One region of the Rhizobium sp. BR 317 genome, then DNA from elsewhere that is predicted to be linked to it. Evidence: predicted binding sites of a transcription regulator. Region 1 holds the regulator's gene; each other region holds the start of a gene.
The links. The regulator LexA, encoded in region 1, represses DNA repair genes until DNA is damaged. The targets are predictions, from matches to a motif close to TGTTCNNNNTGTGTTCNG.
Positions count from the first base shown of each region.

Region 2: QD357_RS23505 (2'-5' RNA ligase family protein) is a predicted target of LexA. The motif match lies at 4,097-4,114, and genes of this name have one in related genera.
Region 3: QD357_RS13080 (ATP-dependent helicase) is a predicted target of LexA. The motif match lies at 3,657-3,674, and genes of this name have one in related genera.

Region 1 is NZ_JARWLB010000001.1:271,198-281,263, reverse strand. Features, by position in the region: gene QD357_RS01330 (ComEC/Rec2 family competence protein) at 1-1,861, shown strand, start outside; gene lexA (transcriptional repressor LexA) at 1,842-2,564, opposite strand; gene QD357_RS01320 (DUF2721 domain-containing protein) at 2,955-3,506, opposite strand; gene QD357_RS01315 (mechanosensitive ion channel family protein) at 3,552-5,582, opposite strand; gene QD357_RS01310 (alpha/beta hydrolase) at 5,651-6,895, opposite strand; gene QD357_RS01305 (VOC family protein) at 7,425-8,312, shown strand; gene kdsA (3-deoxy-8-phosphooctulonate synthase) at 8,309-9,148, shown strand; gene eno (phosphopyruvate hydratase) at 9,298-10,066, shown strand, end outside.
Region 2 is NZ_JARWLB010000017.1:49,179-59,244, reverse strand. Features, by position in the region: gene QD357_RS23520 (quinone oxidoreductase family protein) at 1-668, opposite strand, end outside; gene QD357_RS23515 (LysR family transcriptional regulator) at 728-1,639, shown strand; gene QD357_RS23510 (SulP family inorganic anion transporter) at 1,731-3,365, shown strand; gene QD357_RS23505 (2'-5' RNA ligase family protein) at 3,393-4,013, opposite strand; gene QD357_RS23500 (hypothetical protein) at 4,261-4,395, shown strand; gene QD357_RS23495 (methylated-DNA--[protein]-cysteine S-methyltransferase) at 4,567-5,130, shown strand; gene QD357_RS23490 (hypothetical protein) at 5,147-5,680, opposite strand; gene QD357_RS23485 (LysR family transcriptional regulator) at 5,793-6,728, shown strand; gene QD357_RS23480 (GFA family protein) at 6,748-7,161, opposite strand; gene QD357_RS23475 (YciI family protein) at 7,305-7,676, opposite strand; gene QD357_RS23470 (YciI family protein) at 8,007-8,354, shown strand; gene QD357_RS23465 (RNA polymerase sigma factor) at 8,361-9,620, shown strand; gene QD357_RS23460 (hypothetical protein) at 9,843-10,066, shown strand, end outside.
Region 3 is NZ_JARWLB010000007.1:60,924-70,989, reverse strand. Features, by position in the region: gene QD357_RS13090 (enoyl-CoA hydratase/isomerase family protein) at 1-380, shown strand, start outside; gene mmsB (3-hydroxyisobutyrate dehydrogenase) at 403-1,284, shown strand; gene QD357_RS13080 (ATP-dependent helicase) at 1,509-3,578, opposite strand; gene QD357_RS13075 (SMP-30/gluconolactonase/LRE family protein) at 3,847-4,716, shown strand; gene secD (protein translocase subunit SecD) at 4,779-7,334, opposite strand; gene QD357_RS13065 (hypothetical protein) at 7,428-7,799, opposite strand; gene QD357_RS13060 (cation:proton antiporter) at 7,866-9,719, opposite strand; gene QD357_RS13055 (helix-turn-helix domain-containing protein) at 9,799-10,066, shown strand, end outside.

The DNA.
Region 1 (10,066 bases):
GCGCAAACAGCTCCAGCCCTTTGAACTCGGGGATCGCATTCAAGGCAGGGCGCGGCTGACGCCACCGGCCGGACCCGCCTTGCCCGGTCTCAACGATTTCGCCTTCAGCGCCTATTTCGATGGCACCGGCGCGAACGGCTTTGCCTACGGAACGCCGACGCTACTATCACCGACCAGTGATGTTGCTCAGGGATCGTTTTTCGATAAGGCGGATATCTGGCTCGCGCGTTTGCGCAGCAGCATCGGCGACAGGATTAGGATGCTTTTGCCCGGTGACACCGGCGCCTTTGCGGCCTCGCTTGTCACCGATGAGAGACGAGCGATCTCGGATGAGACGACGGAAGCGCTGCGGACCTCAGGTCTTGCGCATATCATTGCCATCTCCGGCCTGAACATGGCGCTCTCCGCGGGCATCTTTTATGTCGGCCTGCGTTATGCCCTCAGCCTGTTTTTCGGCGTGGCCCAGGCCTGGCCAACGAAGAAGATCGCAGCCTTCGGCGCGCTGGTCACGGTGACAGCCTATTATTTCATTTCCGGCTTCGGCGTATCGGCAGAGCGCGCTTTCATCATGATGGCGATCATGCTGGTTGCCGTGCTCTTCGACCGGCCATCCCTCAGCCTCCGAAACGTAGCACTGTCGGCGATCGTCATCCTCATTCTGTCACCGTCACAGGCGCTCGGACCAAGTTTCCAGATGTCCTACGCGGCGACCTTGGCATTGGTGTCCGGTTATTCGCTCTGGACGAGGCGACCGCATCGGGAAAGCGTTCTCTCCCGGTTCCGGCTCCTGCGTCCGCTGCTCTTCGTCTCGCGCTTCTTCGGAGGCATATTGTCGACCTCCTTTATCGGCGGCGCGTCGACCGCGATCTTCTCGATAGAGCATTTTCACCGCTTGGCGACATATGGTCTTGTCGCCAATCTGGCGGCCATGCCGGTCGTCTCCTTTGTCGTCATGCCTTTTGGTATGGCGGCTACAATGCTGATGCCGTTTGGCGTCGATGCTCCTTTCTGGCAGATCACCGGCGCGGGACTCGATGCCGTCATCGTCGTTGCCAAAACGGTCGCCGCCTGGGGCGGCAATATTCCCTTTGGCCGACTACCGGTCTGGCTATTTCCCACGGTCATAGTCGGCTTCTTGCTGATGACCCTGCTCAAAACATGGCTGCGGCATGCGGGTGCGCTTTTGATCATTGGCTCGGTCGCAGTCGTGGCCCTCAGCCCCGGTGTTCCGAAACCCGATCTGATGATCTCCGAGGACGGTACGCTGGTCGCTTTGCTGCGAAACGGTGCGTTGACGACCAACCGTGAGAAACCGCCCGATTTCATCTTCGAGCAGTGGCAAAGAGCCCTGGCGATCACCGAGCAGCAACCGCCTGCGATGCTTCCGCCCGACAGCCAGCTCCCTAAAATCAGCAAATCGGACAAGCATCGCCGCTTGAGTTCCGACGAACAGACCGCCGTTCGAAAGGCGATGGATGCGGCACTGGACAATGCCGGGCAGGGCGGTTTCGCCTGCCAGAAAGGGGCTTGGTGCGTGGCAATGCTGGAGAATGGCGACATGCTTGTCACCATTGAAGACGCTGCTTATCTCGCTCCGGCCTGCGATACCGCCAATATCGTCGTCACACCCATACGGCTGCGGCTTGATCGCTGCCGCTCCGGCGCTATGCTTTTTACGGGCGTAACACTTCGCCGGACTGGGTCCATCGAAATGAACCTCGGCGCCGAGAAACCGGTAATAACGGCGGCGTTTGAAAATCTAACGCGGCCATGGAGCCTTCATCGCGCCTATGACTGGCGAACCGGTACTTTCGGAGCGCCGATCGCACCGGTGTCACCCGTCAGTGATAGCGGCGAATGAGGCCGACGAGCTTGCCTTGCACTTTCACACGATCCGGCCCGAAAATACGGGTCTCGTAAGCCGGGTTAGCGGCCTCAAGCGCGATCGAAGCTCCCTTGCGGCGGAAGCGCTTCAATGTCGCCTCTTCATCATCGACGAGAGCGACGACGATGTCGCCGGGATTGGCGGTCGTGGCGTTGCGGATAATGACGGTATCGCCATCAAAGATGCCGGCATCGATCATCGAGTCGCCCTTGACCTCCAGCGCATAGTGCTCGCCGGAGCCGAGCATGTCGGCGGGAACGGTGATGTCATGGGTATTGTTCTGGATGGCCGAGATCGGAACGCCGGCGGCGATGCGGCCCATGACGGGGACCGAGACCGAACTGTTGTTTTCCTCACTTACCGGCTTGGCGGGAGCGGGTGGCGGCACAAGTTGCGGTTTGCCAAGGCTACCCTCGATGACGCTTGGCGAAAAGCCGCGGCGTGGCTGCAGGCTCGGGCTATAGGCCTCCGGCAGCTTGATGACTTCCAGCGCCCGGGCCCGGTTCGGCAGACGGCGGATGAAACCGCGCTCTTCCAAAGCCGTGATGAGACGGTGAATGCCAGATTTTGACGCGAGGTCCAGCGCATCTTTCATCTCGTCGAAAGATGGCGGAACGCCGGACTCCTTCATGCGTTCGTGAATGAAGAGAAGCAGTTCCTGCTGCTTGCGCGTCAACATCGTTTTGAACCTCGGGACTGAGAAGGTGTCGTGAAACAAATCCAGAACGGACACTATATGTTCCATATGTGTTCCGCAAGTCCTTAAATTTTGGTGAATATTTTGTAAGTGTCTCAAATAAATGGGAACAGAACGGGTCCTGGGCTGACGGATTTTCTCGACGCATACAGACTAAGGTACTGATATGTATATGGAATACGATTAAATGTGATTTCTGCGATCAGGAGCGGTCCATCTCAAAAGCGATAAAAAGCCACGTTGTTTGCTCAATAGTCTCTTTGGAGAGCGATGCTCTCCGAACGAAGGAGAACAAACTGTAGATCGAACAGGAAGGATCGAATTTTCGCGGGGCTGGGATCGGCGACGATTCTAGTAATATTGGATGGAAATTCAATAGGTTGGGCTCTTACTCGAACTCCTGTGCGTATGCTCGAGCAGGGTGCGGTCGTTGGCGATCTGCTTTAGCATACTGCGACCGGCCAGAATCATCTCGAAGAGAAAGGCCACGAAAGCGCCCATGAGCGCGATGACGGCAAGGCCGAAGAACCACAGCAGTAGCTGCTCGCGAAATTGCTGGCGAATCGCTCCGCCCATGAGGCCGAGCGTTGCAAGGCATGTGCACATGCCCGATGCCGTGCCGAGCAGGACGGCAACCTCAAGCGCCAATGTCCGCCGCCGCAGATAGTAGAGCTGCAGCAGCCGCGTTTCATCCGGGTCCTCCGAAGTCACCCGTTCGAAAAGGCTGTTGACCCGGTCCGAGACGCGGGCGAGCCTAGCCGAGAAAACATTGAGGCACCCGGCGGTGCCGGCCAGGCCAGCAGAAAGACCGGCGTCAGCGCTATTTGAATAACGTGCGCGGCAGCAGACGTTAGCTGGTCGTTCAGCACGCTCGATCTCCTTTCCGACGTCATCCGCATCAGGTTCGGGGTGTTGCTTCGGCAAGGAAGGACGTCAGCGTGAGGCCGTGGCTGATCTCACGCGAATGTTTTACGTCGGTGGCGCCGGCGATTGTGCCAACTGTTCAGCGGTTCTCTTTTTGTGCATTGTCAGAGCGGCGGCTGCGGTGTCGGATTTCTCCTCGCCGCCCACCTGGACGGTTGGCTGAGCGAATTCGATACCGTTTTCCATGAAGGCGTCGCGGATCATGGTGTAGGCGCGCCGCCGGATATAGGTTTGCCGACCGGGAAGGACGGTGAAGGCAAAGCTCAGTTCGATACCGAAGTCGCCGATCTGCTCGACGCCCTTCATTTTCAGGGTCTCGAGGATTTGCGGGCCGATTTCCGGATCTTCCTTCAATTGCTCTCCGATTTGCTTGGCGATCTTCTTCGCCTTGGCGACATCGGTGTTGAACGGAACCCGCAGCATGAATTTATCGATCGCCCAGTCACGGCTCATGTTCTGAACGGCGCCAAGTTCGCCGAAGGGAACCGTGAACACCGGACCGCGATGATGTCGAAGCCTGACGGAACGCAGGCTGAAGGATTCCACAGTTCCCTTGTAGCTGCCGCTCTGAATGTATTCGCCAACGCGGAAGGCATCGTCCATGAGGTAGAAAATGCCGCTGACGATATCCTTGACGAGCGTTTGCGAGCCGAAGCCTATCGCCACGCCGAATATGCCGGCTCCCGCAATCAGCGGCCCGATCTGCACGCCCATTTCCGACAATACCGTGAGGACGGCGGCCGCGATGACGATGGCTGCAAGCGCGTTGCGGAAGATCGGCAGCAGGGTGCGAAGGCGGCCCGCGCGCGCGGCTTCCGCCGACGGCGAGGATGCGTCGCTATCGGCAACGCTCAATCTCTCGTCAATGAATGCTTTCGACAACTGCCAGCAGAGATCGGCCAAAATCAGGATGACGACGCTCTTCAGTGCGCCGCGAACGGCTGCGTCGATTGCCGGATTTTCTCGTGCGAGGATGTTGGGATCATAGTGCCAGATGACTGTGATCCAGCCGACCGCGGCTGCGATGACGAGTGCCCGCGCACCACGGACTGCCAACACCATGCGCGCACTGTTCTTGTTGTCGCTCGGCCACCGTCCTTTTGCGAATGCCTCTGCCGTTCGTCCGACGGCGGACAGCAATCCCGGAAGAATAACGGCATAGACCCCAAGCCAGAAAAGACCGAGGAAGTTTGTCACCCAAAGAAGCCAGAGGCCGATCGCGTAGACTGAATAGAGGGTATTCACAAGCGCTAGCTGCCTGGAGGCTGTCGCATCGCCCGGCCGTCGCCACACGGCTTCAAATACGATTAGCAACAGGAGAATGGAGAAGCCGTGGGAAATGACGGTGCCGACGTCTCCGTCGATGGAGAGCGGTTTGGTCAGCGACGTCGTGGCGCCGGCGAAGGCCAGAACGGCGATGAAGAGACAGGCTCTATGGTAGCCGAAGGGCGACAAGGCGCCTGCGTCCCTCGATAGCTTGCAGCAGGCAAACACGAGGCGAGCGGCGATGAATGCCAGCAGATAAAACAGGATCACCACATGCAGAAGTGGCGGCCAGTCGATGGCCAGGAAAATGCCGGAGCTGACGAGGGTGAAAGCGATCCATGGCCCGAATTCTCCGATCGTGTGTGCGACAAGAGGATTTTGAAACCGGGCTTTGAGGACAGTTTTTTTGAAAAACCATTCCCCCGCGAGACCGATGCAGACCAGTATGGTGAGCATGACGAATGCTGGCGCAAAGCCGCTGTTCCTTGCCTGCTCACGCACCCTGCGCGCTGCATCGGCGAGCTGCACCGGGACATTCGGAATCGCCGCTCGCAGCGCCTGATATCGCGCCCGAGCGCGGGCTTCGCCGCTCTCGATCAATGTCGCTGTCGCCGCGGTAGGCTGCTGCTCCGCCGCCTGCCGCTTTTCCAGCCACTGGCGTAGCTCCGGATCATTCATCAAGCGAAGCAATTCGGACACTTTTGCAGGCGGTGCCGCAGGGGGTGTTTCGGCAACCTGCGCCCGGCACAGTTGCGGCACGATCATCATAAAAAGAAGAACCAAAACACCAGGGATCAGGCGCCGAAACATCTGAACAACCTCGAAACCAGTTCATTCGCAAGGGAAGTCATCAATTGGCACCTGCCGATCTCGGCCGTTCAATTCGTGAGTTCACGCTGCTGGGGGTCGCTTTTCAATGTATCTTCGATATCGGTAGCTTTAGGGCCGGTTGTTTTGGCGTTTTCGATCGCGGTGACGGGCGCTGTTACTGTCTTGGCAGCCACCGTACCGACGCCTTTGACTGTTCCGGCAATCACAGCGGTGATGTCGTCGCTCAGCCGTACGTCGGAATCGGTGAGCGGCTGCCCGGCAACGAGTCGGGTGCCGATCAACTTGACGATTTCCGGGCTCTCCGCGAATTTTCCGTGGTTGAGGCTGTCTCCGGTTTTCACCTTGGTAAGATCGATCGCGGTGATCCCAGCGCGTTCGAGCTTGGTGCGGTAGGGTTCTTCGGCCGGATTGATGGCGCCGAGGCGATAGACATCGCCCGATATCAGTCGGGAGACTGCCAGCGCCCGGTCGTCCTGGGAAACAAAGATCGTGAACTTCGGCCGCGGCGCGCCCATCTCAACGAACTGTTTCGCGAAAACATCGATGTCGATATCCGGTGATGCCAGGATGACGTTGTGGATTTTCGGGTTCACGCGGCCATCCCGGATGCCCATCTGGCGCAACGCCTCCATGGCGAGCCAGGTGCCCATGGAGTGCGCCATGATGGTGATGTCTTTCACCTCTGGATCGCTTGATAAGGTTCTGAGGGCCGTCTCGAGCGCCGTTCGCGAATAATTCGTGCTCTCCTTATCGTAGTTGTAGTCGAGAAGCCGTGCGCGTGAAGGCCAGGTAAAGAGCATCGGCGTCACCTGGGCGCCGGAATCGTGCACGATCTGCGCAAGCCTGAAGACGGAATCCTCGTATTTGTTGTTAAAGCCGTGAACGAAGACCAGCACCTTTCCGTCGACGGTATGCTGGCTGAACCAAGCACGACCTTCAGCGATGGAGTGCAGCTCGTGAACCCGGGTTACCGCAAACTCCGTCTTTGGATCTGGCGGCAATTTCTTGGGCCATTGCAGGGTTCCGGGTTTGCGGTTCGGTGGGATGGAGATGGCGACGTCGGTTAGATACGGACGCGGGCTCCGCTCGCCGGAGAAAAGTGTATTCGGATCACCCGACGGCGCCCGGCTGGTTGCGACCAGCATGTCAACCGTGGAACTGTGCGGAATGGCGGTCGACAGTGCGACCGGCTTCATAACCCCCTCGGCATGCCCAGCGCATCCCGCCACGGCAAGGCAGAGACATGCAACCAGACACAAGACCGCGCGTGTAAGCGCCCTCTCGACGAGCATCAAACCTATGCCTCCCCCTCGGCATTCGACAGGTCGGACAAAGTACTGCCGCGAAAATAGAAGTAACGACAGACCGTCCTTCCTTTTCCGAGATCGGATTGTGCGTTGCGTTAGCCCTGGACAATCCGAAATGGAAGAATGCGCATTTTTGTGTGCCGCCAATAAAGGGACGTCGTCGAGGCCACCATCACCGCGATCATTCGCCTAAGGCTGCGTTCCCAGTTGTGTTATTATATTATGATGATCGAATTATTTCGTTTCCGCAAGCCAGAGTTCTGCGCCGCTGTATACGCCATTCCGCTAAGTGGATGGAAGATATAGCGCATCTGGAGCGCAGTCTGCGGCAGGATGCTTGACCCTTCTTCCCGCCGCCTGATTTTCGACGATTTCATTCCTGTCCCTCACAATAGTTTTTGACGCGCTTGTTGAAGATGTCCTGGGAGCGCTCTACCTGGTTTTGCCGTAACGCTTTGATCTTGAATTGAGCGGCAGATGGGCGCAAACCTGCCGACGAATGAAGGGGGAGACCATGATCTCGTCGCCGCATCCGCTCGATCATTTCGTTCTGCCGACGGCCAATATCGCAGGGGCGCGGGAACGGCTGGGTAAGCTCGGCTTTACCGTCGCCGCCGATGCCCGCCATCCCTTCGGCACGGAAAACGCCTGCGTTTTCTTTCCCGACAATATCTATCTGGAGCCCCTGGGCGTTGCATCCCAGGAGCAGTGCCAGGCGAGCGTGGCGGAAGGCAATGTTTTCGTCGCCCGCGACCAGGCCTACCGTTTTCGCATCGATGATGAAGGTTTTTCGGCCATCGTTTTCGGTACGGACGATGCGGTCGCCGATGACGAGCGCTTCCGGGCCAATGCCATGTCTGCCGGAAACATGCTCGATTTTGCGCGGCCGATGCGCATGCCGGATGGCTCGGAGGTGACGGCAGGTTTCCGTCTCGCTTTCGCAGCCGATCTGCGTTCGCCGGATTTCTTCACCTTTTGCTGCCAGCGCATCAATCCGTTGCCGGCTGATCGCGGCGCCTTGGAGCGGCATGCCAATGGCGTGACCGGCATCGCTAGAATTGCCGTATCGACGCCGAAGCCGGCTGCGTTCCGTGGCTTTTTCGAGCAGGTCGCGGGTGGACCAAAGATAGTCGATCATTCCTTCGGCCTAACTGTCCACGCGGCCAATGCGGGGATCGAGGTCCTGACCCCGCAAGGCATGGAAGCCTTCTACGATTTGCCGGTGCCGGCCGAGGATCCCGGCCTTCGCGCGCGGGCAATCCTTTTCAAGACCCGCGATCTTTCCGTGACATCGGCGCATTTGACTGCTAACGGCGTCACATACACGCGTAAGAACAATCGTATTCTGGCAAAGCCCGCCCCCGGACAGGGCGCGCTGTTCGCCTTCGAGGAGATAGCATGAGCACGAATTCCGAAGTGACCGTTGGCGAGGGAGCCTCCAAGGTCCTGTTCTCCAACTCGTCAAAGCTTTCGCTGATTGCTGGCCCCTGCCAGATGGAAAGCCGCGACCACGCTTTCATGGTTGCCGGTGTCCTGAAAGAACTCTGCGGCAAGCTCGGCATCGGCCTTGTCTACAAATCGTCCTTTGACAAGGCGAACCGCACCTCGCTGTCAGGCAAGCGCGGCATCGGTCTGGAAATGGCACTGGAAGTCTTTGCCGACCTCAAGAAGGAATATGGCTTTCCGGTTTTGACCGACATCCACACGGAAGAGCAGTGCGCCATTGTCGCCGAGACGGTCGATATTCTGCAGATCCCGGCCTTCCTGTCGCGCCAGACCGACCTGCTGGTTGCAGCTGCCAAGACCGGCCGCGTCGTCAACGTCAAGAAGGGACAGTTTCTCGCGCCCTGGGACATGAAGAATGTGCTCGCCAAGCTGAACGACAGCGGCAATCCGAATATCCTACTCTGCGAGCGCGGCGCCTCCTTCGGCTATAACACGTTGGTTTCCGATATGCGCTCGCTGCCGATCATGGCGGCAATGGGTGCGCCGGTGGTCTTCGACGCGACCCATTCCGTGCAGCAGCCGGGCGGGCAGGGCGGTTCGACCGGCGGCGATCGCCGATTCGTCGAAACCTTGGCGCGCGCAGCGGTCGCTGTCGGCGTTGCCGGCGTCTTCGTCGAGACGCATGAAGACCCGGACAATGCGCCGTCTGATGGTCCGAACATGGTGTATCTGAAGGACATGCCGCAGCTTCTGGAAAAGCTGCTTGCCTTCGACGCGATCGCCAAGGCCTGAGAAATGGGAGGCGTTCAACAGGCTGACATGAACTTGCGCTACGCGGCCTGTAGGAGCTTCAATCGAGGATGCGGGGCGGCATTGTAATTTCCGCATCTTCGACTAAGACAGATTTCAATCGATTTACAACCAGCGAGCAGGAAGCTATCATGACCGCAATCACCGACATTATCGCCCGCGAGATTCTCGACAGCCGTGGCAACCCCACCGTCGAAGTCGATGTGTACCTCGAAGACGGCAGCATGGGCCGCGCCGCGGTTCCGTCGGGCGCGTCGACCGGCGCGCATGAAGCCGTCGAAGTTCGCGACGGCGGCAAGCGTTATCATGGCAAGGGTGTCGAGAAGGCTGTCGAAGCCGTCAACACCGAGATCTTCGATGCGATCGGCGGCATTGACGCGGAAAACCAGATTCAGATCGACAACATCATGATCGAGCTGGACGGCACGCCGAACAAGTCGCGCCTCGGTGCCAACGCCATCCTCGGCGTATCCCTCGCAACCGCCAAGGCCGCTGCCCAGAGCGCCAACCTGCCGCTCTACCGCTATGTCGGCGGCGCTCACGCCCGTCTGCTGCCGGTTCCGATGATGAACATCATCAACGGCGGCGCCCATGCCGACAATCCGATTGACTTCCAGGAATTCATGATCCTTCCGGTCGGCGCAGATACGCTCCGTGACGCCGTGCGCATGGGTTCGGAAATCTTCCACGTTCTCAAGAAGGAACTGGCTTCGCAGGGCCACAACACCAATGTCGGTGACGAAGGCGGTTTTGCACCGGGCCTCTCCAGCGCCCCGGCTGCGCTCGACTTCATCATGAAGTCCATCGAAAAGGCCGGCTACAAGCCGGGCGAGGAAGTCGCGCTTGGTCTCGACTGCGCCTCCACGGAATTCTTCAAGGACGGCAAGTACGTTCTCGAAG
Region 2 (10,066 bases), on a different contig from region 1:
GACAGCATCGCGCCGCCGATGCCGTCGACGGCGAGATGCACGCCCCGGCGATCGGCGATGCGGCGCGTCTCTTCCACCCAATCCTCGGACGTATGCAGAAGAACGGCGTCGGCGCCGGCTTCATAGGCAAATTCGGCCTTGGCTTCCGAACCGACGGTGGCGATGACGTTAGCGCCGAGCCGCTTGGCCCAGCGCGCTACGATCTGCCCGACACCGCCGGCTGCCGCATGCACCAGAACCCATTCGCCCGGCTGCAGTGGGTGGACCTTATGGAGCAGCATATGGGCCGTGAGCCCCCGCAACATCGTGCTGCCGGCGAGCCGTTCGCTGACATCGTCGGGCAGACGCACCAGCCGGGAGGCCGGCAAAGTGCGCACTTCGGCATAACTTCCGAGCGGATGGCCGACATAGGCGACGCGATCGCCAACCGACAGGCCCTCGACACCGGAGCCGATCGCTTCCACGACGCCGGCACCCTCGAAGCCGAGAACAGTCTGGCCGGGCGGCCGGGGATAAAGCCCGGACCGAATATAGATATCGACGAAATTGACGCCAGAGATGCTTTGGCGGATGCGGGCCTGGCCGGGTCCTGGCTCGGTGATGGCAAGATCAACGAGTTTCATGGTCTCAGGGCTGCCGGGGCTGGTTATCGCGATGGCTAGAGGCATAGAACAGTCTCCTTTCAGACGCATTTTTGATCACAAAGCCGCGTCTGAATAAATTCGGTATGAACTCACTGCATCTGTGCAATAATGCACAGATGATCGACTGGCAGGACCTTCTTCACTTCGCCGCTCTGGCACGCACCGGCTCGCTTTCGGCGGCTGCGCGCGAGCTTGGCGTCGACCACGCCACGGTCGGCCGGCGAATTGCCGCGCTGGAACGCACGCTTGATCTGCGGCTCATCGACCGTCGGCCGCGCACCTCGCCGCTGACGGCTGATGGCCGGGCGATTGCCGAGCTGGTGGCCGGCATGGAGGACAATGTCGAGGCGATCAGGCGCTATTCGAAAAGTGCGGTTGCGGGGCTTTCCGCCGCCGTCATGATCAGCGCGCCGCCCTCCATCGCCGCGCACCTCATCGCGCCGAAAGCGGTCGCCTTTCGCGCCGAACATCCCGATATCACGCTGACGATCGCCGGCGTCACCCGCCGCTCCGCCCTTAATTATGGAGAGGCCGATATTGCCGTGCGCATGTCACGCCCCGAGGAAAGCGATCTTCTCGTGCGGCGCATCGGCGTCATGCGCTTCGGGCTCTATGCTATCCCCGAAGTCGCGGCGACGCCTAGGGATAGCTGGGTTTTCATCGGCTATGACGCGGCGCTCGATCATTTGACGCAGCAGACCTGGCTTCGTAGCCTGCTTGCGGGCCGCCCCATCGTTTTCCGCGCCGGCGACGTCTTCGGTCAGATGCAAGCCGCGCTCGCCGGTCTCGGCGTCGTAGCACTCCCTGCCTTCCTCGGTGATAGCGAAGCCGCCCTCACGCGGCTGCCGACGGAGATCCCGTCACCCACGCGCGACCTCTGGCTTGTTACCTATCCCGATCTGCGCCGCTCGCCGGCCATCCGCGCGGTGATGGATTTTGTCAGCGAGACGATCGGCAGAACGTGTCCGTTGAGAGAGGCTGACGGGGCCGCATGAGCCAACGGTTCGTCATGCTTACTTTCCTGTTGCAGCCTGCCAGCGAAACTCTACACCTAGTCAGATTGGCGATTCCTGTGGTCGGTGATCGATGATGAAACTGAGCGGCTGGCCCGCGATAAACAAAGCCGACGTGATCGCGGGCATATCGATTGCAGGCCTGATGCTGCCGGAAGCGGTCGCCTATGCCGGTATCGCCGGTCTGCCGCCGCATAGGGCGATCCTCGCCGGCATCGCCGGTTGCCTGGTCTACGCCATTTTCGGACGCAGCCGCTTTGCCATCGTCTCGCCGACATCCTCATCCGCCGCGATCCTTGCCGCGACGCTGGCGGTTGTTCCCGGCGATGCCACCGTCAAGGCAGGCCTCGCCACCATCGCCGTCGCGCTGGCCGGCATTCTCTTTGTCATCGCAGCCGCCTTCCGCCTCGGCGGCATCACCGGCTTCATCTCGCGCCCGGTGTTGCGGGGCTTTGCCCTGGGACTGGCGGTTACCATCATCCTGCATCAGCTACCGATTCTCGTCGGCGTCCCCGTACAAGGCTCCAATATCTTCAACTATGCCGGCGCGCTGTTGGCGGCGATCCCGCGATGGAACCTCGCAAGCGTCGCCGTCGGCATCGTGGCATTGGCCGCGCTGCTATTGCTGAAGCGGCTCCCGGGCGTTCCCGGCGCCTTCCTCGTGCTTGCCGCCGGCATCCTCGCCTCCTCTGTCTTTGATCTTAGCGGCCATGGTGTCGAACTGGTCGGGACGATCGAGGTCCTGCCGCAATGGCCTTCGCTGCCCGATGCCGGCTGGACCGCTTATTCGCGGCTGGTGCAGTTCACCGTGCCTCTCGTGCTCATTCTCTTCGCCGAATCCTGGGGTACGATGCGTGCCTTGGCGCTGCGCTATGGCGATCCTCTGGAGGTCAATCGCGAGCTGGGTGCGCTGGGTTTCGCCAATATCGCCAGCGCCATCGTCCAGGGCATGCCCGTCGGCGCCGGTTTTTCCGCGGGTTTCGCCAGCGAGGCAGCGGGTGCGAAGACGCGCGCCACTGCTGTCTTTGCCGCCATCGGCCTTGCCATTCTGATTGCCTGTGCCGGGTCGCTGGTGGCGCGGCTGCCGGAGCCGGTGCTTGCCGCCGTGGTGATTGCGGCCCTCACGCATGCGCTCGATCCCGGTCCGATCCTTCGCCTGCGACGGCTGCATCGCGATTTCTATGTCGCGCTGGGTGCGGCAGGCGGCGTGCTGCTCTTCGGTGTCCTCAACGGCATGCTGCTGGCGATCGTGCTCTCGCTCGTCGCGATGATGCATCGCTTGGCCTCTCCCTATGTCGCCCGCCTCGGGCGATTGGGGAGCAGCCACAATTTTGTCGATCTCAGCCGCCATCCGGAGGCGATTGAGACACCCGGCATTGCCATCTGGCGCCCCGGCGAGCCGTTGTTTTTCGGCAATGCCGATATGATCCTTGGCGAAATTCTAGCCCGCAGCCGCGCGGAAGCGGGGTTGAAGGCCGTGGTGCTCAGTCTGGAAGAAAGCTTCGATCTCGACAGTTCCGCACTCGACGCCTTGATGGAATTCGATAGTGCCATGCGCACCGCCGGCATCCGCGTGCAATTCGCGCGTGCCCATGATCAGGCTCGTGACCTCATGGCGGCGGCCGGAATGATCGATCTCGACAAGCGCTGCAGTTTCAGTGTCGACGATGCGGCGACTGTTGTCAGCCCGGTGGCACAAAGCGCCTGATGTCAGCCGAATGCCTGGGTAACCGGGCTAGTTCAGCGGCCAATAGCAGAGATGCTTGTGCTCGCCTTCGCCCTGCAGGCTATGGACCAGGACAAAATCTCGAACGGTCCAGGTGACGGGTTCGTCCAATATGACTTCGGGAATCAAATGGCCCCGATATAGCAATGTCATATGCGGCTCAAATTTCTCTCTGCCATCACTTGCAAATCCGATGTGCCGCATTGCGTCATCCAGTTCCCGATACAGCGCCTTCAGCTCCGCATTTCCCTCCTTGCGCCACAAAACAAGCGGCCGGTTATCACCGTTGCCAAAGCTGACGGCTCGATCGAAGACGACCTGGAATGATGTTTTGCTGACTGTCGATGCCGCTTGCATCGCCGCAAACGCAACCTCGTGCGGCGGCTCTGGCCTGCCGTTGTAGGATCCCAGCGGATAGAGCGTGATATGAAACAAATCCGACCGTCTCGGCTTTGTCGAAAAGCCATATTGCCGACGGAGATGGCCTGCCAGTTCAGCAGTTGAAGAAGCAACCTCCCGATCAGGCAGGATAGCGAAATATAGCGCATCGGAATGCATCGGGTCGGCTTCGGATTTCCTGACCCGTGATCCCCCGCCAAGATTGAGCGAAAGCTGTCCATTGTTCTTCATGAGATCGCTTCAAAGCCAAGTCGCTTTGCCTCGTCCTGTTCTTGCCGATCGCAGATATCCTACGGCCGCATAGCCTCAAAATCAAGAACAAATAGAGAACAAAATTAAGTGGCGGCAATTGGCTGGGAAGATCGAGATAATCCAGCGCATCCCCGATTTACGAAGTGTACCGAATAAAACTGCCCCTCGATTGTTCACGGCAGGTCAGGGCACCTTGCGCCCGCTCTCAACAAGGGAATGACCTCACATGTTGATAAAAGCCATCGTCTCAGCCGCACTTATCACCCTCATCGGCCTCGGCCTCTCCGCTTGCTCCACCACGGGCAATTCCGGGGGAGGCGGCATGACACAGAATTCCGCTCCGGCCGGCGGCGGATATTGATAAGCTCCCAAGCCGGATGGGAAGCGGTGCGGTTGATGTTGCCATAGCAGCATCGGCACCGCTTCCCTCAACCGGGAAATGTTGGCAACGCTCAGCCTGCGCAAGAATCGGGTTGAATTCGGGGGCCTGAAGCACGATTTTCATGGCAAGTGGAAACACGGAGACTCTGCCATGAGCGAGACGATGCAACACTATCTGATCTTCGAAAACGCAGGCGGTTTCTGTGGGATTGCGTGGAACGATATCGGCATAACGCGCTTCCAGCTCCCAACGAAAAGCGCTGATGCGACCGAGCGCCTTATGCTTCGCCGTCTGCCAAATGCAAGGCCCGGCGCACCGACATCAGATGTGGCCGAAGTAGTTGCCGCCGTTAAGCGCTATTTCGCTGGGGAGGAGATCGATTTCTCTACCGTCAAACTGGATCTCACCGAGCAGGATGATTTCTTCAAGCAGATCTACGCGGCCGCGCGGCAGGTCGGTTGGGGGCACACCACCACTTATGGCGCGCTCGCCAAACAGCTCGGCGCCGGTCCGGAAGCTGCGCGCGACGTCGGCCAGGCTATGGCCAAGAACCCCGTGGCGCTGATCATCCCCTGCCACCGCGTCCTGGCCGCCGGCGGCAAGATTGGCGGCTTCTCCGCGCCCGGCGGCTCGACCGCCAAGGCTCGCATGCTGGAGCTGGAAGGTGTCCAGCTCGCGCCGCCGAAGCCTGTGCAGCAATCCCTGGGCTTCTGATCGTCGATCGGATGAATTACGCGTCCGTAGATGCGGCTGCATCTACGGCGAGAGTCCGAATCCTCTGAGATTGAGGGCGCAGCAGCAAATAGAACGCGGCGACGTGCGTGATCATCAATAGCGGCACGTAGATGATCGGGATCGCGTAGGTGGCGCCAAGCTGCCCGGCCAATGCCGGAAGGTCGAGCTGGCTGCCGTGATAATAGTCGATGATGATGTCGCTTGCCCCCGCAACGTTGAAGGCGATGATGAACAGCCAAAAGAGCGGGCGCGTCCTTACCGTCAGGAGCGCCAGGATGGCGAGCAAGCCGGTTGCGAAGTCACCATAAGCGGCCGGTGTGGCGAAGCCGGCGGGCAGATTGGGGCCGACGACGCCGGGAACAATGAAGACGAGCCCGAAGAAGCGGAAACTGTGCAGCGTGGCGATGGCGCGCTGCGCTTCGACCGGATTCATCGCTTTGAGCCTCGGCCAGACATACGCCCCGAAGCACAGCAGCCACGGAACGTAGCCCAGAACAAGATGGAGCTGGAAGATGAATGCGGGCGACATGGGGCCTCCTATGAGGTTCTAATTCATGCGGCCTCGAACGCCGCGGGCGCTTTGCAAGCCAGATGTACGACCGCTTTCGCCTGGCGACTATTCGCTATAATGTTGACGGGCCATGAAGCAGAATTTCACAGTGAGACGAGGTGCGCTCGATGGTGTGGAGGCGTTCCTGAGCGTCGCCGAGCACCGCAGTTTTCGCAGAGCCGCCGCAGAACTGGGGGTGACTCCTTCAGCGATCAGCCAAGTGGTGCGTGCACTTGAGACGCGCGTCGGCGCAGCGCTCTTCCTGCGCACCACGCGCAGTGTCGGCCTCACCGAGGCAGGCGAACGGTTCCTGTCGCGTGCAAAGCCTGCCTTCGAAGAGCTCGTCGCCGCAAGCGAGGTCGCCGGTCAGCTTGGAGAGCGGCCGGCCGGATTATTGCGCCTTGCCGTGCCGCGCTCGGTCGTGCCGATCCTGCTGGAGCCGCTGATCGCCTCCTTCTGCGAGGCCTATCCTGCAGTCGAGGTGGAAATCGCCGTAAGCGAGAAGCTGGTCGATCTGGCTGCCGAAGGGTTTGATGCCGGTGTGCGGATGGGCGAGTTCATCGCCGCCGACATGGTTGCGGTGCGGCTGACGCCGCCGTTCCCGTTTGTAGTCGTTGGCAGCCCGGATTACCTATCTCGGCGCAAGCGGCCGGAGCGCATCGACGATCTGCGCGACCACGCCTGCCTGCGCATGCGCCGCTCGAACGGATCGGTCGCGCCCTGGTCCTTTGTCGATAGTGGCAAGGCGGTCGAGGCGATCGTCTCGGGGCCGCTGATCGCGCATGACTATCCCACGGTTCTGGGGGCTGCCATCCAGGGTGCGGGACTTGCGCAGGTGCCCGGTCCGCTCGCCGAAGCGGCTGTTGCCGATGGCCGGTTGCAAGCGCTGCTCACCCCCTTCGCCGTCACGACGCCGGGGGTTTTTCTGTACCATCCGGGTAGGCGTCAGGTCCTGCCCAAACTCCGAGCCTTCATCGAGCATGTCAGATACCGGAGTACCGACGCTCGGTTCGGAAAGGCGATCTAAGCCTGATCGCCGCTTGGACTCAGCCAGGCATAGTCTCGAACTGCGGAAGGTCGAGTGGCTTCACCCATTCGAGGCGGCGCTTGGTGAACATCTCGAGCATCGGCTCAATGCCCTCGGAACTATCCAGGCAGCCGATCGTCGCGAAGATCATTCCCGGGAAGCTCTCCAGCTTGCTGCTGAATACCCTGGCGCCGCAATCGGGGCAAAAGTTGCGATCCAGGCCCTTTCCTGACTGCGCGATGTAGTGAAACGCCTTCGGCTCGCCGCTGATCAGCGTAAAATCATCTTCAGGCACGCCGAAGAAAGCGGCCGCCTCGCCGCCTGATGCCTTCTTGCAGTCAAGGCAGTGACAGACGGCGACGAAGGTAGGATCGGTATTGAACTGGAATTTGACGGCGCCGCATGCGCACTGACCCGTGTGCTTCTTCGCCATGTATCAGCCCTCCTAGTCCGTTGACAGGCATCCGTGACAATTGCAGTGAGGTAAGCCGCCACATCTTATGCGGTTATTCAGCAAAAAGCATCGGGCATGCGATCAAAATAGGTCAAGCTCCGCAAGTCACCTCTGGCGGTGGATTATCTTTGCAAATCAGCCATCTCGTAAAACGGCCGGATTTCAATCTCGCTCGGTCCCGACATGGGATTGGGGCAGCGCTTTACCCAGGCGACGGCCTCGTCCATGTCCTTGACCTCCCAGATCCAGAAGCCGGCGACCAGTTCGCGGGGTTCGGCGAAAGGCCCGTCGATGACCGTACGGCCGGCACCATCGAATGCAACCCGCTTGCCGTCAGAGGAGGGTTTGAGGCCATCTGCCGTTAGCAGGATGCCGGCATCGCGCAGTTCGTCATTGAATCTGCCCATCGCCTCCATCATCTCCGTCTCCCATGCCGTATGGAGAAACCCCTTTTCACTCTCCTCGGTAGCCTTCACGAGCACCATCACACGCATTGTCTGTCTCCTTGTTCGAGCCGGCCTCATCGGCCTGATAGTGGAACGACGAATGGGGTTTTCGGAAGCCGACATTGTCCTGCAAATTTTTTGACACCGAACGTATGTCTCTGCGCTTACATCCGGCTCAAATGATCGGAATTCCGGCGCGAACAGAGGCCTTTCTCTCCACAAGCAGACATGTCACCTTTGCCGCCAAAAGCGATATCGAGGTTGTAAGGCCGCCGATGCCCAAAATTTCTTCCTGCACCCTGTCAAAATCTCCCCGGTTCAAACGTCGTTGTCGCAGCGAGCCATAAGGCTGCGCGTATCGAGTGAAAGGAATGCGTCATGCAATATATGCTGTTGGTGTATTGGAACGAAGCCGAACATAAGAATGCAAGCAAGGAGCAGAAAGCCGAGACATTCGCGGCCTATGCGGCTTACACAGAAGTGTTGAAAAAGGCCGGAGCCTTCGTGGCGGGCAGTGGATTGCAGGATTCCTCGGCGGCAACCGTGGTGCGCGCAACGGATGACAAGCCCACCGTTCTCAACGGCCCCTATATCGAAAGCAAGGAGCAGTTGGGCGGCTACTACATCATCGAGGCGGCAGATCTCGATAGCGCCATCGCCTGGGCGGCGCGTTGTCCCGGTGCTCGGCGTGATACCGTGGAGGTTCGCCCTCTGATGGTCTATTGATCTGCCATGTCGCAAGGAGACGACCAGTCTGCCGTCAAAGCCGCCGAAGCGGTGGCGCGCCGAAGCTATGGCAAACTGGTCGCTATTCTCGCGGCGCGCACACGCGATGTGGCCGGCGCCGAAGACGCCCTGTCGGAGGCCTTTGCTTCTGCTCTGGCCGATTGGCCGGTCAAGGGCGCGCCGCTAAACCCCGAAGCTTGGCTGCTTGCCGTTGCCCGCCGCAAGATGATCGACGCCATCAGGCGCAGACGGGTAAGCGCTGTCGCCTCCGGGCATCTGAAGCTCATGGCGGAGGAGTTGGAGGCAGCGGCGAGCCTTGCGCCGGAAATTCCAGACGAGCGCCTGGCTTTGATGTTCGCTTGCGCGCATCCGGCGGTAGAGCCCGGCATCAGAGCGCCGCTGATCCTGCAGACGATCTTGGGGTTTGATGCCCAGACAATCGGCTCCGCCTTCCTGGTCTCGCCGGCGGCGATGGGCCAACGGCTGGCGCGGGCGAAGAACAAGATTCGACGCGCCAAAATTCCCTTGTGCGTGCCCGAGAGGGCGGACATGCGCGCCCGCCTGGGGGCGATTCTGGAGGCAGTCTATGCAGCCTATGCGGAAGGCTGGAGCGATCCGGCCGGCGCCGATGCGAGCCTGCGCAACCTGGCTGAGGAGGCCATTTGCCTGGGCCGGCTGATCGTCGCACTTTTGCCAGAGCAGGCCGAAGCGCTCGGTCTGCTTGCGTTGATGCTCTATTCCCACGCGCGGCGTGGCGCACGGCGGAGTGCGGCCGGCGAATTCGTGCCGTTGGCCGATCAAGATCCTGCCCTATGGGACGAAGGCCTGATCGACGAGGCCGAGGATCTGCTTATTCGCGCCAGCGCGTTTGATGCTTTCGACCGCTATCAATTGGAAGCGGCCATCCAATCGGCCCATGTCGTGCGACGCCGTACAGGCGCGACGGATTGGGTGGCGATCGAGCGTCTCTATGATGGCCTTTGCGCAATCACCGGCTCGCCGGTGGCGGCAATCAATCGCGCGATTGCCGTGGCACAGACGCGCGGGCCTGCCGCAGGGCTCGCGGCGCTGCCGGTGCTGGCGCCCGGTAGCCGGCTTATCGAGTATCAACCCTATTGGGCGGCGCGCGCCGAACTTCATACGAGAATGGGAGAAATGGCGGCGGCTCGCGAAGCCTATGACCAAGCGATTGCCCTGGAAATAGACCCTGCCGTTCGCCGCTTTTTGCAAAGGCGGCGGAGGGAAAGCTTGGTGCCGCCGCGCTAGGCTCGGCGTTGCGGTTGGACAGGCCATTATCCCTTCCCGGATGGAAGGTTTGGCCGTTGTGCCTCATTCCCACTCGATCATTTGGATCTGCTCTAACGCATTGTTTTTATCGTGCTTTGGAACAAATGTCGTGCAAGACTGTTTATTTGTCACTTTGATACGACGCTAACGTCGTGCCCGGCCGGCTGGGTAAGCGGCGCTCTTGAGGAACATCTCATCATGATGAAGATTTCGTCCGGTTTTCGTTCAGTCGCGGTTGCAGCCATCGCCGCCGCGGGAATTAGCTTTGCCAGCGCCGCCCATGCCGACAGCGGGACGATCCGCTTCGCCGTTTACAAGGCGGCCTTCTTCGTCGGTGGCTCCGGAGGCGAGGGTACGCTGACCTTCCACGGTCGCCACTATCCGATCTCGATCGGCGGCATCTCGGGCGGCCTCGCCTTCGGGGC
Region 3 (10,066 bases), on a different contig from region 1:
CCGCCAACCGCGACATGATCGATCGGGCGCTGGCCTATGATCTTGTCGAGGACATTCAGGAGGCGCTGGCGCGGGAGGCGGGCGATTTCGCTGCCGAGACCCTGCAGATCATCGGCACGCGCTCGCCGACCAGCCTGAAACTGACGTTGCGGCTGCTGCGCGCCGGGCGCAATAGCGCAAACCTCGCCGAATGCCTGGATCGTGAACTCGGCGCCTGCATGCGGATATTGTATAATCCCGACTTTTACGAAGGCGTTCGCGCAGCCGTCATCGACAAGGACCGCAATCCGAAATGGTCGCCGGCGAGCCTTGCCGAGGTCGAAGATGCCGCCATCGATCGCTTCTTCGTACCGCCGCAGCCGCCGCTTTTCGCGATGTAAAGAGAATGGGAGGAAAAGCATCATGACACGGATCGCATTCATCGGGCTCGGCAATATGGGCGGTCCCATGGCCGCCAATCTGGTCAAGGCCGGCCATGACGTCATCGGCTTCGATCTCTCCCATGATATGCTGAAGGCCGCGGAGGCGACGGGCGTCAAGGCCGCAAACGTGCTGACCGAGGCCTTGGCCAATGCGGAAGCGGTCATCACCATGTTGCCCAAGGGGCAACATGTGCTGACGGTCTGGACCGATATCCTGCGCTCCGTGCCGAAGGGTACTCTGCTGATTGACAGCTCGACCATCGATGTCGACAGCGCCCGCAAGGCCCATGCCATGGCTGGCGATGCCGGCTGCCTATCGCTCGACGCGCCGGTCTCCGGCGGCACCGGCGGAGCTGCGGCCGGAACGCTCACCTTCATGGCCGGTGGCTCAAAGGAAAGTTTCGCGGGCGCCAAGCCGCTGCTGGAAGTCATGGGCCGGAAGATCGTCCATTGCGGCGACGCTGGCGCCGGGCAGGCAGCGAAGATCTGCAACAACATGATCCTCGGCATTTCCATGATCGGCGTCTGCGAGGCCTTCGTGCTCGGTGAAAAGCTCGGCCTCTCGCATCAGGCTCTCTTTGATGTGGCTTCCACGTCGTCCGGCCAGTGCTGGTCGATCAACACCTATTGCCCGGTGCCAGGCCCCGTGCCGACTTCGCCGGCTAACAACGACTACAAGCCCGGCTTCTCGGCAGCCCTGATGCTGAAGGATCTGCGCCTGTCACAGGAGGCCGCTTTGTCGAGCGGCGCATCGACACCTCTGGGCGCGGAAGCGGCGCAGCTCTATGCGCTCTTCGAGAAGCTCGGCAATGGAGGCCGCGATTTTTCGGCCATTATCGAGATGTTTCGGGAGGCGGGCTGAGGATTGCTCGTGACGATCGAGCGAGTTGAAAGCCCGATGCCCCTCACCCCGGCCCTCTCCCCGCAGGCGGGGAGAGGGCCGGGGTGAGGGGGAGTTGTGCCCCAGGTAGTTTCGGCTCGGGGGAGGCTTAGTTCTTTGTGAGGTCGTCCCCTCTCCCCGCGAGCGGGGAGGGGGCTAGGGTGAGGGGCCTTGCCGGAACAGCGACCTCTACAAATAAGCCCCACTTACCGCCACATGCCGCGCATCCGCGCGCCGACATCGACGCGCACCTGCCGCGCCCTAATGGCGGCGGCGCTTTCGGCCCTTGCCTGCGGCCAGCCGCAAACCTCGAAAAACTGCAGCAATGTCGCCGGAATGAAGCGCGTGCGTGAGGCAAAGACGTGCTTGTCGCCTTGCGCATGCTGACCGTGCACGAAGAACCGTTGCGGAATGACAAGATCGAGATTGTCTTTCGCCCGTGTCATGGCGACATAGAGCAGCCGTCGTTCCTCCTCGATCTCGGAGGAAGAGCCGACCGCGAGATCCGCCGGAATGCAGCCGTCGACGGCATTGAGGACGAACACCTTCGTCCATTCCTGACCCTTGGCGGAATGGATGGTCGAGAGGATGAGATAGTCCTCATCGAGCAGCGGCACGCCCGCTTGATCGCTAGTAGCATCGGGTGGATCGAGCGTCAGTTCGGTGAGGAAGCGCTCTCGCGAGCCATAGCCGCCGGCGATCTGTTCGAGCTGGATCAAGTCCGCCTGGCGTGTCGCCGCATCCTCATGCGCCCGCTCCAGATGCGGCTCGTACCATTGCCGAACGAGACCGATTTCCGCAGGCCATCCCGCTTTTCCGGTCTTGAGCTCCTGCATGGTTGCTACGAAAGTCGTCCAGTCCTCGCCCGAGCGCGGCGGCGCCGGAAAATCGGCAAGGGCCGCCATTGGACTGGCCTGTTCGCCAATGTGGTCGAGTACGCGCTGGGCGGTCGAAGGGCCGACGCCCGGCAAAAGCTGCATCAGCCGGAAGCCGGCGACGCGATCGCGCGGGTTCTGTGCAAAGCGCAGGGCGGCGAGCATGTCCTTGACATGGGCGCTGTCGAGAAACTTCAGCCCGCCGAATTTGACGAAGGGGATATTGCGGCGGGTAAGCTCCACTTCCAACGGTCCACTGTGATGCGAAGCGCGGAAAAGCACGGCCTGCTGCTTCAGCTTCGCACCGCTCTCCCGATTTTCCAGTACCTGATCGGCGATGTAACGCGCCTGATCGCTTTCGTCGCGCACCGTTACCAGCCGCGGCCGCTCCGCGCTCTGGCGTTCGGTACGCAGGTTCTTGGTGAAACGCTCGGAAGCAAGATCGATCACCGCGTTGGCGGCGGCCAGGATCGGTTGTGTCGAGCGGTAGTTGCGGTCGAGCGTGACGATGTTGGCAGCCGGGGTAAAGGAGGTCGGGAAGTCGAGGATGTTGCGCACCGTGGCCGCGCGGAAGGAATAGATCGACTGCGCATCGTCGCCGACGACGGTCAGTCCCTGACCGTCAGGCTTCAGCGCCAGCAGGATCGACGACTGCAGCCGGTTGGTGTCCTGATATTCGTCGACCAATACATGGTCGAAGCGACCGCCGATATCTTCGGCGATCAGCGGTTCATGCAGCATATGCGCCCAATAGAGCAGCAGATCATCGTAATCGAGCACATTCTGCGCCTGCTTGGCCTCGACATAGGCCGCGAAGAGGTCGCGCAACTGCTTTTCCCAGGCGGCGCACCAGGGGAAGAAATCACGCAGCATCTCTTCGAGCGGCGCTTCCGAATTGACGGCGCGGGAATAGATCGAGAGGCAGGTCGCCTTGGTCGGAAAGCGGTTTTCCAGCTTGGAGAAGCCAAGCTCGTGGCGCACGAGGTTCATCAGGTCGGCGCTGTCTTCGCGGTCATGGATCGTGAAGGCCGGATCAAGGCCGATCTGTTCGGCATAATCGCGCAGGAGCCGCGCGCCGATGCCATGGAACGTGCCGGTCCAGGCAAGCGCGTCGGCCATGATGCCGGCATTGGCGCCAAGCACATCGCGACAGATGCGCTCGACGCGGCGGCCCATTTCGGCCGCCGCCCGGCGAGAAAAGGTCATCAGCAGGATGCGGCGAGGATCGGCGCCCTTGACGATGAGATGCGCGACGCGATGGGCCAGCGTATTGGTCTTGCCGGAGCCTGCACCGGCAATCACCAGCAGCGGGCCGGCGATATGGCTGCCTTCGACCGTCGTGCCGTGCTCCACCGCCAGCCGCTGCTCCGGGTTCAGCTTTTCCAGATAGGCAGCAGTCATGGGCTCTCCTGAAGGCTTCGGACGGCAGGCGCGCGACCACAGAATCGGTGACGAATCAAGTTCGCAATAATATCCGAATGTTCGATGAATGTTCCGAATTGACTGAAACTGTCAAGCTCGGCCGGATCTGCACAGAGATGTGACCCTCCCGTCATGAAATTGGTTCAGATTTAACCAACGTCGGCTCGAAAAAAGCCTTTGGGGTACTTATTTACCATTTTGACACATGATTTTGGGGTTTCGGCGCGCTGGGTGAGGGTTCCCGACCATGAACGAGACGATCGCCACCGGACTGCGCCAGCCTGAGGGGCCGGTAGCCCTGACGGACGGGCGTATCGCGCTTGTGGAGACCGGTGAGAGCCGCCGTTGCCTGACAATGGTTGTGGCCGGTGTCCGCCGCGAAATCTGCCGGCCCGGCGGCCGACCGACTGGGCTCGCGGTCGATGGCGATCAATGTTTCTGGGTGGCGGGCGGTCCGGAAAACTCCCTTGTTAAGGTCTCTCCAGAAGGCCGCACCCTGCAGGTGATCGAAGGCGGCAGCGATGGCCCGTTTCTTTATCCGAACGACCTCGCCTTCGGCCCGGACGGCCTGCTCTACATGACCGATTCCGGCGTCCGCATCTCCGATCTGCTCGACGGCGCTGACATCAATCCTGATTTCTTCCGGGCGCCTTATAACGGTCGTGTCTACCAGATCGATCCGGCGGAGGGACGGGTGCTGCGCGTGCTGGCGGCCGGCTTGCTCTATGCCAACGGCATTGCCTTCGGGCCGGATGGCTTGCTCTACTACAGCGAGACCTTGACCGGGAAAATCTATCGCCAGATCGTCGGCGGGCGGCAGGAATTGTTTGCACAGGTGATGCAGACGCCTGCCGTGAAGGCGTTGCGCGGGCCGGCCGGCATGGCCTTCGACCGCAATGGCACGCTCTATTGTGCGATCTACGGGCAAGGCGAGATCTGCCTGATCGATCCCACCGGGAAGATCGCCGGCCGTATACGCACCAATGGTACCCGGCCGGGCAATATCGCCTTCACCCTCGATGGCAAATATGCGCTCATCACAGAGCAGGAAAACGGTGTTTTGGAGAGAATAGCGGCACCGCGTCCAGGACTGCCGCTGCACATGCCGTCCATCTGATCCGGAGGCAGAATGGGCATGCCCGGAAACCGGGCATGCCCTTGTTCGTGTCCGTCTGTCGCTTATTCGGCGGCGGGGATTTGCTTGTTGTCCTTGCCGGACTTGTCGTCCGACTCGGCGTCGTTGGCGACCGCCTTGGCATGGCGGCGGCGCCAATCGCCGAGGAACAGCAAGATCGGAGCGGCGATGAAGACCGACGAGGCACCAGCGACGAGTATGCCGAACACCATCGGGATCGCGAAGCTGGAGACGGCGCTGCCGCCCCAGATTGCCATCGGCACCAGCGCCAGGAAGGCGGTGGCGTTGGTATAGAGGCTTCGCGCCAGGGTCTCGTTGATCGACTTGTCGATGATGTCGCGCAGCGGCATCGACTTGTAGAGCCGCATGTTTTCACGCATGCGGTCATAGACCACGACCTTATCGTTCACCGAGTAACCGACCAGCGTCAGGATAGCGGCGATGGCCGTCAGGTTGAAATCGAGGCCGGTGATCGCGAAGAAGCCGATCGCCTTGGTGACGTCGAGTACCAGAGTGACGATGGCGCCGACCGCGAACGGCCATTCGAAGCGAAACCAGATGTAGAACAGCATCGCCAAGCTGGCGATCACGACCGACAGGATGCCGGCCCAGGCAAGCTCGCCCGAAACCTTCGGACCGATGACATCCGTGCCTTCGATGGTCGCGGTTGGGTCGATCTTGATGATTTCTGCCTTGAGCTTGGTGACCGCGGCCGTCTGCGCCTCTTCGCCGCCGTCCTGGCGCTGGGCGCGGACAAGGAGGCTGTTGTTGTCGCCGAAGGACTGCAGTGCGATTTCGCCGAGGCCGAGCGTGTTCAGGCCCTCGCGGAACGTAGCCAAATCGGCCGCGTCCTTGGTCTTGACGGACATCTGGATGCCGCCGCGGAAATCGACGCCGTAGTTGAGGCCCGGATGGATGAACAGGACCACCGAGGCGATCGACAGGATCGCCGAGACGGTGACGCCAAAGAAGCGGGCCTTCATGAACTGGATGTGCTTGTCATAGGGGCTGAAGGGGATCAGCGGCCTGATGTTGAGCACCTTCAGCTTGCGGCGACGGGTGATGGCGATCATCACGACGCGCACGAAGGCGACGGAGGTGAACATCGAGATAATGAGGCCGAGACCCATAGTCACGGCAAAGCCGCGAACCGGGCCGGAGCCGAAGTAGAACAGGATGGCGGCGGCGATCAGGGCCGTCATGTTGCCGTCGATAATCGTCGAATAAGCCTTCTTGAAGCCGTTATCGATGGCGGCGAAGGCGCCGCGGCCCTTGCGGGTTTCTTCGCGGATGCGCTCGTTGATCAGAACGTTGGCATCAACCGCCAGGCCGATACCAAGGACGACGCCCGCGATGCCGGGCAGCGTAAGCGTGGCGCCGACAAGCGTCAGGGCCGAGAACGTCAGGATCGTGTGGATGAGCAGTGCAACATTCGCGAGAATCCCCCAGGCGCCGTAGAGCACGAAGATGAAGGCGGCAACCAAGGCGAAGCCGATCAGGCCGCTATAGATACCCTTCTGGATCGCGTCGCTGCCGAGGTCGGCGCCAACAGTGCGTTCTTCGATGACGGTGAGCTTGGCCGGCAGGGCGCCGGCGCGCAGCAGGGCTGCAAGCGTCGTCGCGCTGTCGGCGGTGAAGTTGCCCGAGATCTGGCCCGAACCGCCGGTGATCGGCTCGCGAATATTCGGCGCGCTCAGCACCTTGTTGTCGAGCACGATGGCGAAAGGCTTGCCAACGTTTTCGCGGGTGATTTCCGCGAAGCGGTTTGCGCCGGCACTGTCGAAGCGGAAGGTGACGAGCGGCTCGTGCGTGTTCGGATCGAAGCTGACGCGGGCGTCGGTCAGGCGGTCGCCGGCGAGCTCGATGCGATCGAGAACCGGAAAGCTGTTGCCCTGATCATCCTTGAGGATGGAAACGCCAGGACCGGGGTTCTTCGGATCGACGTTCTCGGCGAGCAGATGGAAGGACATCTTCGCGGTCGAGCCGAGCAGTTCGCGCAGGCGCGATGGGTCTTGTGCGCCCGGAAGCTGCACGAGAACGCGATTGGGACCGACGCGCTGGATGGTCGGTTCGGCGACGCCCACCTGGTCGACGCGTTTGCGGATGACTTCCAAGCTCTGCTGGACGGCGGAATCGACGTTGGCGGCGATGCCGGCCGGCGAGAAGGACATGGCAATCGCGCCGCCATTTGGCGTAATCGTCAGATCAGACTGGCCGGCGGAAAGGCCGGACGAGATCGTATTGGCGAGGGTCCGCAACTGCGTCACCGCATCGTTGCTCTGCGACGGATCGGTCAGCGTGACGACGATCTGGTCACCATTGCGGACGATCGAACGGGTCAGGATGTTCTTGTCGCGCAGGACACGGCGCGAGTCTTGCAGCAGCGATTGCAGCCGGCCATTGGTCAGGTCCTTCTCGTCGACTTCGAGGACGAGGTAGGAGCCGCCACGAAGGTCGAGGCCGAGGGAAACCTGGCTATGCGGCAGCCAGGACGGCATTTTGCTTAAGACCGACTGTGGCAGCACGTTCGGCAGGGCGATGAAAAGGCCAAGCACGATGATCACCGTATAGGTGAACACCAGCCATGGTGAGGTGCGCATGAGTATTATCCTTGAATACACTGATACCAGCAGAGCATGCCGCCGGCGGACGTAAGGTCATGTCGAAAATGCGCCGTCAGGCGCGCGAACCGGTCAGATGAAAGCGGTCGGTGGAGCGCGGGCGAGATAGGCGCGGAAAGCAAGCGATTCATGCCGCGCGAGTTCGCCGCGGGTGCGCGGCTGCCCCGGATTGGTCAGGAGCCCGAGCGACGGAACGGCTGTAAGCGCCGCCGGTCCGATATCGTGCCAGGTGGCTTTCGGCGTGACCGTACGGTCAGCGACGACAGTGCCACGCACCGGATCGCGCAGGGCGAGATAGAGCGGTTGGTTGTCCCTGCCGGAAGAGAAGGCCTCCGCATCGGCCCGCGCGGCAAGATTGATGCCGCCGCCGAGCGCCAGTCCGAGGTAGGCGAAGAAGGCGACGAACAGCGAGGCGATCACGCGCGCTCCGGCACGTCGCGTCATCCTGCTATCGTTCTCTTCGCTGTCGGCAGCGCCGAATTCGAACGGGTTCAACGGTTAAAAGGGCCTTCATTCCTTTGCCGGAGCGGGTTCCGACGGTTCGGTCATGATATCAGGACGCTGCGCGTCTTCATAGTGCGGCCTGTCATGATGCACTTGCGCCAGCCGGTCAACCATCCCCAGCGCAATTTCCCGCTCTCCCATGATCACCGTATCGGCGCCATATTGCTTGAGCACATCGACTTCGGCGTCGGAATGGGCGCGGGCGACGATCAGGATCGACGGGTTGATGGCGCGTGCCTGCTCGGCGGCGCGGCAGGCCTCGAAGGTATTCGGAATGGCAATGACCAGGCTGCTCGCGGCGGAAATATTGGCATATGCCAGAACTTCCGGGGAGGCGGCATTGCCGTAAATCGCCTCGATTCCCTGCCGCGCGAGGTCGCCGATCCGCTTGTCGGAATCTTCGATGACCACAAAGGGTGTGGCGGAAGATTTGAGCTTCTCTCCGACAATGCTGCCGACGCGGCCAAAGCCGATCAGCACCGCATGATCCGTCAGTGTAACGGCGTGCAGTTCCTCACCGACATCGTCGGGCGTTGACGGATTGGTAGGGGAAGGCGAGGCTTCGCCCGCCGTCGGTTGCTCTGCCTGGATGGCCGGTTCCGTGCCTTCCGGCATTTCGGCGTGCGGCTTAGTTTCTTGAATCTTCCGCAGCCAGTCGCAGGCAATGAAGACAAGCGGGTTGAGAATGATCGAGATGATCGCGCCGCCAAGGATCAGGTCGCGGCCTTCGGCCGGCAGCAGCCCGAGATCGGAGCCGAGCGCGGCGAGGATGAAGGAGAATTCGCCGATCTGCGCCAGACTGGCGGAGATGGTCAGCGCCGTGCTCATCGGCTTGCGGAAGGCGAGCACGATAAAAAAGGCGGCGACGGACTTGCCGATGATGATGATGAAAATAGTCGCCAGCAGCGGCAGCGGATTGTCGATCAGGATGTTGGGGTCGAACAACATGCCGACCGAGACGAAGAACAGCACGGCGAAGGCATCGCGCAGCGGCAGGCTTTCCTGTGCGGCCCGGTGGCTGAGCTCGCTTTCCGACAGGATCATGCCGGCGAAGAAGGCGCCGAGCGCCAAGGACACGCCGAAGAGTTTCGCAGCCCCGAACGCGACGCCAAGCGCAATGGCGAGGACACCGAGGCGGAAGAGTTCACGCGAGCCGGTATGAGCGATGAGGTGCAGGATCCAGGGAATGATCCGCCGGCCGAACACCAGCATGAGCCCGACGAAGGCCGCGACTTTCAGCAACGTCATGGCGATAATGCCGGTGATGCCGAGATCGAGGCCAAGCAATCGGTTGAGGCCGGCCGATAGCGGCTCCGTAGCGCCATGACCATCGGCGGAGATGCTGGCGGCGGCCGGAATGAGCACGAGGGCCAGCACCATGGCCAGATCCTCGACGATCAGCCATCCGACCGCGATCTTGCCGCGCTCGCTCTCGATCAGCCGCCGCTCCTGCAGGGCTTTCAGGAGAACGACCGTCGACGCGACGGAGAGCGCTAGGCCGAAGACGAGGCTACCGCCGAGCGGCCAGCCCATCAGCGCGCCGAGGCCCCAGCCGAGCAGCGTTGCGAAGCCGATCTGGACGATCGCGCCGGGAACGGCGATGCCACGGACTGACAGCAGATCCTTCAGCGAAAAATGCAGGCCGACCCCGAACATCAGCAGGATGACACCGATTTCGGCGAGTTCCGGCGCAAGGCTCTGGTCGGCGACGAAGCCCGGCGTATGCGGGCCTGCGAGCACGCCCGCAATGAGATAGCCGACAAGCGGCGGCAGTTTGAAGCGATTGGCGATGGCGCCGAAGATGAATGCCAGCACAAGGCCCATGACGATGGTCGAAATCAAAGGCGTATCGTGTGGCATCGCTGTCTCCTTCGATACTGGAAATCCCGTGTGGTTTATGACATATTTGGCTTAAGTTGACCAATATGGGCAGTTTTTCATCGTGAATCAAGGCGGCAACCCAACGATTCTCACTCCTGCGCTCTGCCGCGCGGCACGCGGGCTGCTCGACTGGACCCAGTTGGACATAGCCGAGAGAGCAGGCGTATCACGAAGCACGATCCGCGACTACGAAGGCGGGCGCCACGACATTCATCGGGCAACCGAGGCGCAACTGCGTCTGGCCTTCGAAGAGGGTGGAGTCGTCTTCGTGAAAATGCAGGAATTTGGTTGGGGCGTCTGCCTGCGCCCGACTTCCGACCGCGGCT